One region of the Vreelandella hamiltonii genome, then DNA from elsewhere that is predicted to be linked to it. Evidence: predicted binding sites of a transcription regulator. Region 1 holds the regulator's gene; the other holds the start of a gene.
The links. The regulator FNR, encoded in region 1, switches genes on or off when oxygen is low (the NO sensors DNR and NnrR bind a similar motif). The targets are predictions, from matches to a motif close to TTGATNTANATCAA.

Region 2: the regulator FNR is predicted to act here: its motif matches at 1,574-1,587, upstream of napE (periplasmic nitrate reductase, NapE protein).

What each region holds. Positions count from the first base shown of each region.
Region 1 covers NZ_BMXO01000002.1:145,020-149,642, forward strand. Annotated here, with positions in the region: gene IE061_RS04030 (3'-5' exonuclease family protein) at 1-368, shown strand, start outside; gene ttcA (tRNA 2-thiocytidine(32) synthetase TtcA) at 484-1,395, shown strand; gene fnr (fumarate/nitrate reduction transcriptional regulator Fnr) at 1,382-2,134, opposite strand; gene hemN (oxygen-independent coproporphyrinogen III oxidase) at 2,195-3,619, opposite strand; gene IE061_RS04050 (sulfite exporter TauE/SafE family protein) at 3,730-4,428, opposite strand; gene ccoS (cbb3-type cytochrome oxidase assembly protein CcoS) at 4,425-4,623, opposite strand, start outside.
Region 2 covers NZ_BMXO01000005.1:174,653-179,275, reverse strand. Annotated here, with positions in the region: gene IE061_RS07670 (sodium-dependent transporter) at 1-498, opposite strand, end outside; gene IE061_RS07665 (DUF72 domain-containing protein) at 639-1,493, opposite strand; gene napE (periplasmic nitrate reductase, NapE protein) at 1,678-1,860, shown strand; gene IE061_RS07655 (ferredoxin-type protein NapF) at 1,949-2,458, shown strand; gene IE061_RS07650 (chaperone NapD) at 2,451-2,738, shown strand; gene napA (nitrate reductase catalytic subunit NapA) at 2,735-4,623, shown strand, end outside.

The sequences.
Region 1 (4,623 bases):
CTCATCGTCAGGAGCGAGACGACGCACCGGCTTCGTCAGTTGACTCGGGAGCTCGGATCGAAGCGCTGGCGGAGTTTATCGGTAATCGGCCCGTGGTGGGGTGGCAGTTGGATGCCCTGCTGGCGCCGCTTGGCCGGATGTTCAAGGCCTCGCTGGGGTTTGGGCTACCCAATGCTCAGGTCGACCTGGCCAGGCTGCACGCTCGTCAGCTACGCCGTTTGCATCCCCAGGCGGAGGTCGGCCCGAGCATCAACGAAGCGCTGTCATGCTGGTCTCTGCCGCTGGCCTGGCCCTCGGTGCATAGCGAGGCCACGGCGGCGGCGCTGCTCTATCAACGCCTGCAGAGTGAGCGCCTTTTCACGGTGTGAGCCGACGCGCTGCCGCTCGGTGTGGCCAGAGGCCGACGATGGGTTTGTATTGGGTCGCGCCTGCGAGTCTTGTAGAATAGCCGCTGCTCCTTCACCCATCGGCAGTACAACGACCATGTTATCACCTGATTTTTTCGACCCCTCCTCGGCGACGCGTGCCACCAAAGCGGCGTCTGAACAGCAGCCTGAACTTCAGGATGCCAAACAGAAGCGCGAATTCAACAAGTTGCAGAAGCGTCTTCGTCGTGAAGTGGGCAACGCCATCATCGATTACAACATGATCGATGAGGGGGATCGGGTCATGGTATGCCTGTCGGGCGGCAAGGACAGCTACACCATGCTGGAAATCCTGCGCAATCTGCAGCGCAATGCGCCGGTCAATTTTTCCCTGGTGGCGGTCAACCTCGACCAGAAACAGCCGGGCTTTCCCGAGCACGTGCTGCCCCGTTACCTGGATCAGCTGGGTGTGGAGTACCACATTCTGGAGCGGGATACCTATTCGGTGGTGAAGGAGAAAACCCCGGAAGGCAAGACCACCTGCGCGCTCTGCTCGCGACTGCGTCGCGGGTCGCTCTACGGGTTTGCCGAGGAGATCGGCGCCAACAAGATTGCCCTGGGCCACCACCGGGAAGACATCCTCGAGACGCTGTTTCTCAACATGTTCTTTGGCGGAACCCTGAAGGCCATGCCGCCCAAGCTGCTGTCCGACGACGGCAAGAACATCGTGATCCGCCCCTTGGCCTACTGCAAGGAAGCGGACATTGCCGAGTTCTCACGGCTGATGGAGTTTCCGATCATTCCCTGCAACCTGTGCGGGTCGCAGCCCAATATGCAGCGTCAGATCGTCAAGGACATGCTGGCCGAATGGGACAAGAAGCACCCGGGGCGGCTGGAGAGCATGTTCAAGGCCGTCACCAATGTAGCGCCTTCCCAGTTGGCCGACCGGGCGCTGTTCGACTTCGTCGGGCTGGAAGCCAAACAGGCGGCGCTGATGGAAGGGCGGATTCAGGCGTTCAACGTGAGCTGATTGCCTGCTCCTCTTCTTCGGCCAGGGTGATGAGCCGCTGCAGGTCGAGAATATTGACCTCTCGGCCCGAGACGGCCACTACGTTCTGTTGCTGAAAGCGGCTCAGGATACGGCTGACGGTTTCGACGGCCAGCCCCAGGTAGTTCCCCATGTCGGCGCGAGACATGGAGAGCCGGAAGCTGTAGGGCGAGTAGCCGCGTCTCCGGAAGCGATCAGAGAGGGTAATCAGGAAGCTGGCCAGCCGCTGGTCGGCGGTCTTGCGCGATAGCAGGCGCATCATGCGCCGATCATCACGCAGCTCTTTGCTCATGCTGCGGTAAAGCTGGCCGCGCAGCTCCGGCAGCTCTTCCGATAGGGTGTCCAGGCGGTCGAAAGGAATCTCGCACACCGTGGTGGTTTCCAGGGCGATCACGCTGCCGGGATACTGCTCTTCATCGATACCATCCAACCCCACCAGCTCGCTGGGCAGATAGAAGTTGGTCAACTGATCGTTGCCGTTGCCTTCGCTGGTCACCTGTTTCAGGCTGCCGGAACGTACCGCATAGACGCTGGTGAACGCATCGCCCTGGCGAAACAGCGGTTCGCCCTTCTTGAGCGGTGCGCGGCGGCGGATGATGGCGTCGAACTGGCTCATATCCTCCAGCTCCAGGGCGAGCGGTAGGCACAGCGAGCTGAGGCTGCAGGTCTGGCAGCGCGCCTCTTGCAGCAGTGAACGTCGTTGGCTGGCAGGATATGGCATGTTGTTCTCCCTTTTCATTAGCCATCATAGGGTCAGGGGGTGGATGTCTCAAGGTGCCGTTTATACGATCTTCGAGTAACGCTGGGAGGGTTGCCCCGGCAGGCGCGCATCGAACGCCATGGCCAGGTGGCGAATCAGCAGCCGCCCGGTCGGTGTTGCCCGCAGGCGGTTCCCTTCGCGCTGCAGCAGGCCATCCCGCTCGGCGGGCTGCAGGCGCTCCAGCGCGCTGGCGAAGTAGGCGGGCGCGTCGATGTGCCAACGTTGGCCAACGCTGGCCAGGTCAATTTCCATATCGCACATCAGGCGCTCGATGACGTCTCTCCGTATTAGGTCGTCCTTATTTAAACGTACTCCTTTGACGGTTGCCAGCCGACCTTCATCCAATGCCGCTTCATAAGCGGCCAGCTGGGTGGGGTTCTGGGCATACAGATCATCGATACGGGAAATGGCCGAAACGCCCAGGCCAATCAGGTCGCACTGGGCGTGGCTGGAGTAGCCTTGGAAGTTACGCTGCAGAGTGCCCTGGCGCTGGGCCTGGGCGAGGCTGTCGTCCGGGCGGGCAAAGTGGTCCATGCCGATATGCACGTAGCCTGCCTGAGTGAGCATCTCGATGGTGGTGCGCAGGATCGCCAGCTTCTCGTCGGCGCTGGGCAGGTCTGTTTCGCTGATGCGCCGCTGGGGGGCAAAGCGGCTGGGCATGTGGGCGTAATTGAACACCGACAAGCGGGCCGGGTTGAGGTCGATGACCTGGCCAAGCGTGTCGGCAAAGCTCTGCTCGGTCTGAAACGGTAGCCCGTAAATCAGATCCAGATTGAGGGAACGAAAGCCCAGCCGATGCGCTTCGTCCATCAGGGTTTCGGTCATGACCTTGGGCTGCACGCGGTTGATGGCCGCCTGCACCCTGGGGTTCAGGTCCTGGACGCCCAGGCTGAGGCGATTGAAGCCCAGCGACTGCAGGTGGCGCAGGGTGAAGACATCCGCCTCGCGGGGGTCGATCTCGATGGCGTAATCGCGGTCAGAAGCGTTGGAGAGCCCAAACCTCGCGTCCAGCCTGTCTATCAGGTCGCTCATTTGCGCCAGGGTCAGGAATGTCGGTGTGCCACCGCCCCAGTGCAGCTGTTGCACGGGCCGCCGAGTATCCAGGTGGCGCGAGGTCAACACCATTTCACGATCGAGGCGCGACAGGTAGGGCTCGGCCAGCTGGGTGTTCTTGGTGGCGATCTTGTTGCAGGCGCAGTAGAAGCAGATCTTGCGGCAAAAGGGCACGTGCACGTACAGGGAGAGCGGCCGCTGGCTGTCATTGCTGCGCGCCAGGGCTTCAGTGACGTCGTCGGCACCGATGCCTGCGTCAAAGGAGAGTGCTGTGGGGTAGGACGTATAGCGTGGGCCGCTGGTATCGTAACGGCGCAGCAGGGCCTCGTCCCAGGCAGGGGGCTCGGCCGCTGCGAGGTGAGGAGTTGCGGTGGCAGCAGAGGCAAGGGGCATGAAGAGACGCTCCGTGGTAACAGGGCAAAGTAGCCAGGTGGTGGGCCACCGGCCGACATATGCTTGCATGCTAAGGCATCGAAGCGGGCAAAGCGTTGAGCTATATCAAGCTATGAGTGATGCGCCGTCGGCAGCAGCGACCAAAGTTGCCACAGGGCAAAGCCGATGATGGTCAAGGCAGCCACGGTACGCGTGGCGGGGTGGCGAATGAGGTGGCCCATCTGGCGAGCCGCCAGGCCGGTGGCCAGCAGCGCGGGCAGCGTGCCCAGTCCGAAGGCGCCCATCAGCAAAGCGCCTTGCAGCGGGTCGGCCGTGGCCAGGCTCCAGGCCAGCATGGAGTACACCAGCCCACAGGGTAGCCAGCCCCAGATGGCGCCCAGGGCAAACGCCTGGGGCAGGTGCACGACGGGCATCAACCGTCGGCCCAGAGGTTCGAGATAGCGCCACAGGTAGCGCCCGGCGGCCTCGACTCGGAGCAGGCCTTTCCACCAGTTGGCGATGTACAGCGCCATCAGAATCAGCATGACCGCCGCCACCACCTGCAAGCCCACTCGGGCGGCCGGGGAGAGCGAGACCAGCGTGCCCAGCGCGGCCACCAGCGCACCGGCCACCATGTAGCTGAGAATACGCCCCAGGTTGTAGCTCAACAGCAGCCCGCTCAGACGAGCAGGGTGGCGCATGCTGGGCGGCACGGCGAAGGTGAGGGCGCTCATGATACCACCACACATGCCGATGCAGTGTGCCCCGCCCATGAGGCCAAATACCCAGGCCGCCAGCAGCGGCGGCAGGTCCAGCCCGGTCGGGTTCATGGCGGGGGCTCTTGGTCGCGAGGCGGCCTGGCCCTGTTGTTTCGCTCGGCGCGCTGTTCGGGGGTCAGGTCGTTGTCGTCGTCATCGAACAGGATGCGGTGGGCAGGGCCTTCCAGGTCTTCGAACTGGTCGTGCTTCACCGCCCAGAAGAAGGCCCAGACCGCGAGGCCGAGCAGGATCAGCGATAGCGGAATC
Region 2 (4,623 bases), on a different contig from region 1:
TGCCACGATACCGACGACCAATACCATGAACGCCGTATGCCACAGCAGCAGGGCCGAGGGGCTGCCTAGCATGCCGCTGAAGATGTTGCCAATACTGTCGGCATCCAGACCGTTGAAGCTACCGAGCACCGAGCCCAGCGTATAGTTCAGCGACCAGCCGCCGATGACGCTGTAGAACGAGAGAATCAGAAAGGCAGCCAGGACGCCGCTGACACCCACCAGCGCCCACGCTTTCGAGCGGCCGTGGTTGGCGGCCAGTTCGGCCATGGTGTTGATGGGGTTCTTCTGACCGCGACGGCCAATCATCCACTCGGCGACCAGAATGGGCAGGCCGACCAGTGCCACACAGGCCAGATAGACCAGTACGAAGGCGGCGCCACCGCTGTCACCCACCATGTACGAGAAACGCCAGATATTGCCCAGGCCAACGGCGGAGCCCGCCGCGGCCAGCACAAAGCCCATGCGAGATGACCACTGTGCATGCGCAAGTTTTGCCATAAATCACCTGTTTCAGTTCGATTGTAATGGGTCGATATCGGCAGATTGCACCGATGTTCGGAAAAAAGAGATTGCCAGCGTGCTTTTCCGAAAGAACGCGCAATTTATCCGATCAAGGGTAGGCTTGCCAGTGAGCCAGCCTAAAACAGCTGGCTCTGCTTTTCCTCGGCGAAGGGCGTCAGGTCCGCCAAAGCCGCCTTGGCCTGCACCAGGCGATAGAGGTGACGAGCCATCTGGGGAGACTCACGGTTGTCTGCAGTATGCACAAATAAGAAAGGGGTTTTCCCCTGTTTTATCCACAGGATGAGCTGCTCTATCCAGGGCGTGAAGTAGCGTGTGTTGATCGCTTTGTCAATATGTCCAATGAAGCGAATGATGGGTTGTTGACCAGTGGAAAGCACGTGTAGCGGGAGTTTCGGCTTCTCCTGCTGGGCGTGGGCCAGCCCAGCGTGCCCTTCATGCGGCGTAGAGAATACCGGGCGCACATCCAGCATGACTCGGTTGACTGAATAAGTTATCAACAGGCGGTTCAAGACCCTCTCTGCGTCACCTTTGTGGAAAAAAACAGGGTGGCGAACCTCTACCGCACAGGGCAAGTGCGCTGGCCACTGGGCGAGCAGGGCTTCCAGTTTGGGGAGTTCGGCAGGGCCAAAGTCTCTGGGTAGCTGCACCATGGTAGGGCCTAGCCGGTCGTGCAGGGGCGTCAGCACGTCCAGAAACGCCCAAGCATCCCCAGGTTGGGTCAGGCGCTGGTCGTGGGTAATGTGGCCTGGCAGCTTGAAACAGAAGCGAAAATGCGGCGGCGCCTGGCGCGCCCAGGCGGCGATGACATCGGGTTTGGGCGTGCCACTGTAAAACGTCGTGTTGCCCTCGACGCTGGAAAACACCGCCGCATAGTCGCTGAGCAGCTCGGTTTTGGCCTGGCGAGGATAGAGGCTGCCTTGCCAATCCTGATTGGCCCACATGGGCAGGCCAACATAAAGCGGAAGCGTCATGAGGGGTGAATCTGCATAAGGAAGGCCTTCGTCGGTATTAAGTCCTAGTACCAAACGATATAGTGACGAACTTGGAAAAATTGATCTAGATCAAGTGACAAATCAGGGCTTAGTTGCTACGCTCTAAATATAACTATTTTAATACACATCTACAGCGGTGTGTTCTTCCCCTGTGGAGTTATCTATGTCAAAAAAATCTCATCCAATAATAGAAGAGGAAGCGCCCCTCAAGCGTCAAGAACGAGGGCTTTTTCTGTTTATTGTCGTGTTGCTCTTTCCCATTTTGGCCGTAGCGGTGGTGGGGGGCTATGGCTTTTTGGTGTGGATGTATCAAATGTTTGCAGGCCCCCCTGGCCCGCCGCTATAGCAGTGTCACAAGCTTCTATCTGATCACTTTAAAGGTGTTAACCGCTGCTAAATAAAGTGGTTAACATTCTTTTAACGCAGGAATGCTCATGACGCGCACGGATAACAATAATAATCGGCGCAATCTTTTTCGCCGCTTGTCAGGGCGTGATGATGTGCGTCGGCCGCCCTGGAGCAGAGCTTCCTTTCTCGACCTGTGCACCGGCTGCAACGCCTGTATTGATGCGTGCCCGGAAGGCATTTTGAGCCGCGGTGGCGGTGGCTATCCCGAGCTTAGCTTTGCCCAAGCGGGCTGCTCACTGTGCGGTGACTGCGCAACGGTATGCGCGCCACAGGCGATAGAGCGCGGCGGTAGCGTTAGCGAAGCCTTTGCTTGGCAAGCTGAAGTTCAGCCGCACTGCTTGGCACTGGCGAGTATCCATTGCCAAAGCTGCCAGGACGCCTGCGAGTGGAACGTAATTCGCTTTCCGCTGCGCCCCGGTGGTCGGCCACCGCAACCTGAGATCCACTTAGAAAGCTGCACCGGCTGTGGTGCTTGCTACTCCGCCTGCCCTAACCAGGCAATCTCACTGATAACAAAAGATACCGTCTATGGCTGATCAACTGCTGCACATCATTAGCTTTATCGTTCATGCGCGGCCCGAGGCGCTGAAGCAGACAGCGGAGTGGATTACCCAACATAGCGTTGGCGAAGTGATGGGCGAAGACGCGGCTGGAAAGCTCGTGGTCGTCGCCGAACATACTGACGAACAACAACTATTGGCTTTAATGGATCACGTACGCGAGCAGCCTGGGGTCATTGACGCCGCCTTTGTTTATCACGAAGTCGTTGATGCTCTGTCAGCGGATGAGCCGCACGTACAGGAGGGGGAGCAATGAAACTAACACGCCGAGAGTTTGTAAAGGCGAACGCCGCAGCGGTGGCCGCTGCTACGGCGGGGATGTCGATTCCCGCCGGCGCCAGCAATCTAATTACCCATGCTGATCTGAACCGCTTGCAGTGGGATAAAGCACCTTGCCGTTTTTGCGGTGTCGGCTGTAGCGTCATGGTTGGCACCTATAACGGCCAAATCGTGGCGACTCACGGTGATAACCAGTCCGAAGTGAACCGGGGGCTTAACTGTGTTAAAGGCTATTTTCTTTCCAAAATTCTCTATGGGGAGGATCGCTTAACCCAGCCGCTACTGCGTAAGCGCAACGGTCAATATGCTAAAGATGGTGACTTTGAGCCGGTCTCATGGGATGAGGCGCTCGACCTCATGGCAGAAAAATTTACCAGCGCCATTCGTGAACATGGCCCGGAGAGCATTGCGCTGTTTGGTTCCGGTCAGTGGACCATCTGGGAAGGCTACGCGGCCAGTAAGCTATTTAAAGCGGGGCTGCGCTCAAACAATATCGACCCCAACGCCCGCCACTGTATGGCCTCGGCGGTATTCGGCTTTATGCGCACCTTCGGCTCGGATGAGCCCATGGGCGTGTACGACGATATTGAACATGCAGATGCCTTTGTGCTGTGGGGCTCTAACATGGCTGAGATGCACCCGGTGCTCTGGACCCGCGTGACCGACCGTAGGCTCTCTTTCCCGGACACCCAGGTTGCCGTGCTGTCGACTTTTGAGCACCGCAGCTTTGAGTTGGCCGATATCCCCATGATTATGTCGCCCAATGCGGATATCGTGATCCTTAACTACATCGCCAACCATATTATTCAGACCGACCGGGTAAACCGATCATTCGTTGATAAGCATGTCAACTTTGCGCTCGGCACCGATGATATCGGCTATGGCCTGCGCGACGAGCACCCACTGCAACAGGCGGCGAAGAACGCCGATAACGCCAATAGCTGGACGGATATGAGCTTCGAGGAGTTCGCCGACTATGTTGCGCCCTATACTTTAGAGCGAGCCGCGCGAGAGTCCGGCGTCTCTGAAAGTCGCCTTGAAGCCCTGGCGGAGCTTTATGCTAACCCTGATAAGAAGGTGATGACCTTCTGGACCATGGGGGTCAATCAGCATACCCGCGGGGTGTGGATCAACAATCTGATTTACAACCTCCACCTGCTCACCGGCAAAATTTCAGAGCCGGGCAACAGTCCTTTCTCCCTCACTGGCCAGCCGTCTGCCTGTGGCACGGCGCGAGAGGTGGGCACCTTTGCTCACCGCCTGCCTGCCGACCGCGTGGTCACCAACCCCGAGCATCGCCGTGATGCGGAGGAGATCTGGAAACTCCCTGAGGGCACTATCCCTTCGTGGGTGGGCTTTGATGCGGTAGCCCAAAGTCGCCGCCTCAAGGACGGTGACATTAAGGTCTACTGGACCCAGGTGACCAACAATATGCAGGCCGGGCCCAACGTTATGCAGGAGATTTTGCCTGGTTGGCGCAACCCCGAAGCCTTTGTGGTGGTCTCGGATATCTACCCCACCGTTTCAGCACAGTCGGCGGATCTGATTTTGCCTGCGGCGTCCTGGGTAGAAAAGGAGGGCGCCTTTGGTAACTCCGAGCGGCGCACTCAGTTTTTCCATCAGTTGGTCAATGCCCCCGGCGAGGCGCGCTCGGATTTATGGCAGACCGTGGCGCTCTCCCAGCGCATCCGCGTGGCAGACGTCTGGCCAGAGGAACTGCTGGAAGCCGCCCCAGAGATGCGTGATAAAACCCTGTTTGATTTACTGTTCGCCAATGGGCAGGTCGACCAGTTCCCCACCTCCGATATGGAAGAGGGCTACGCCAACGCCGAGGCAGACGATTTTGGCTTCTATATCCAAAA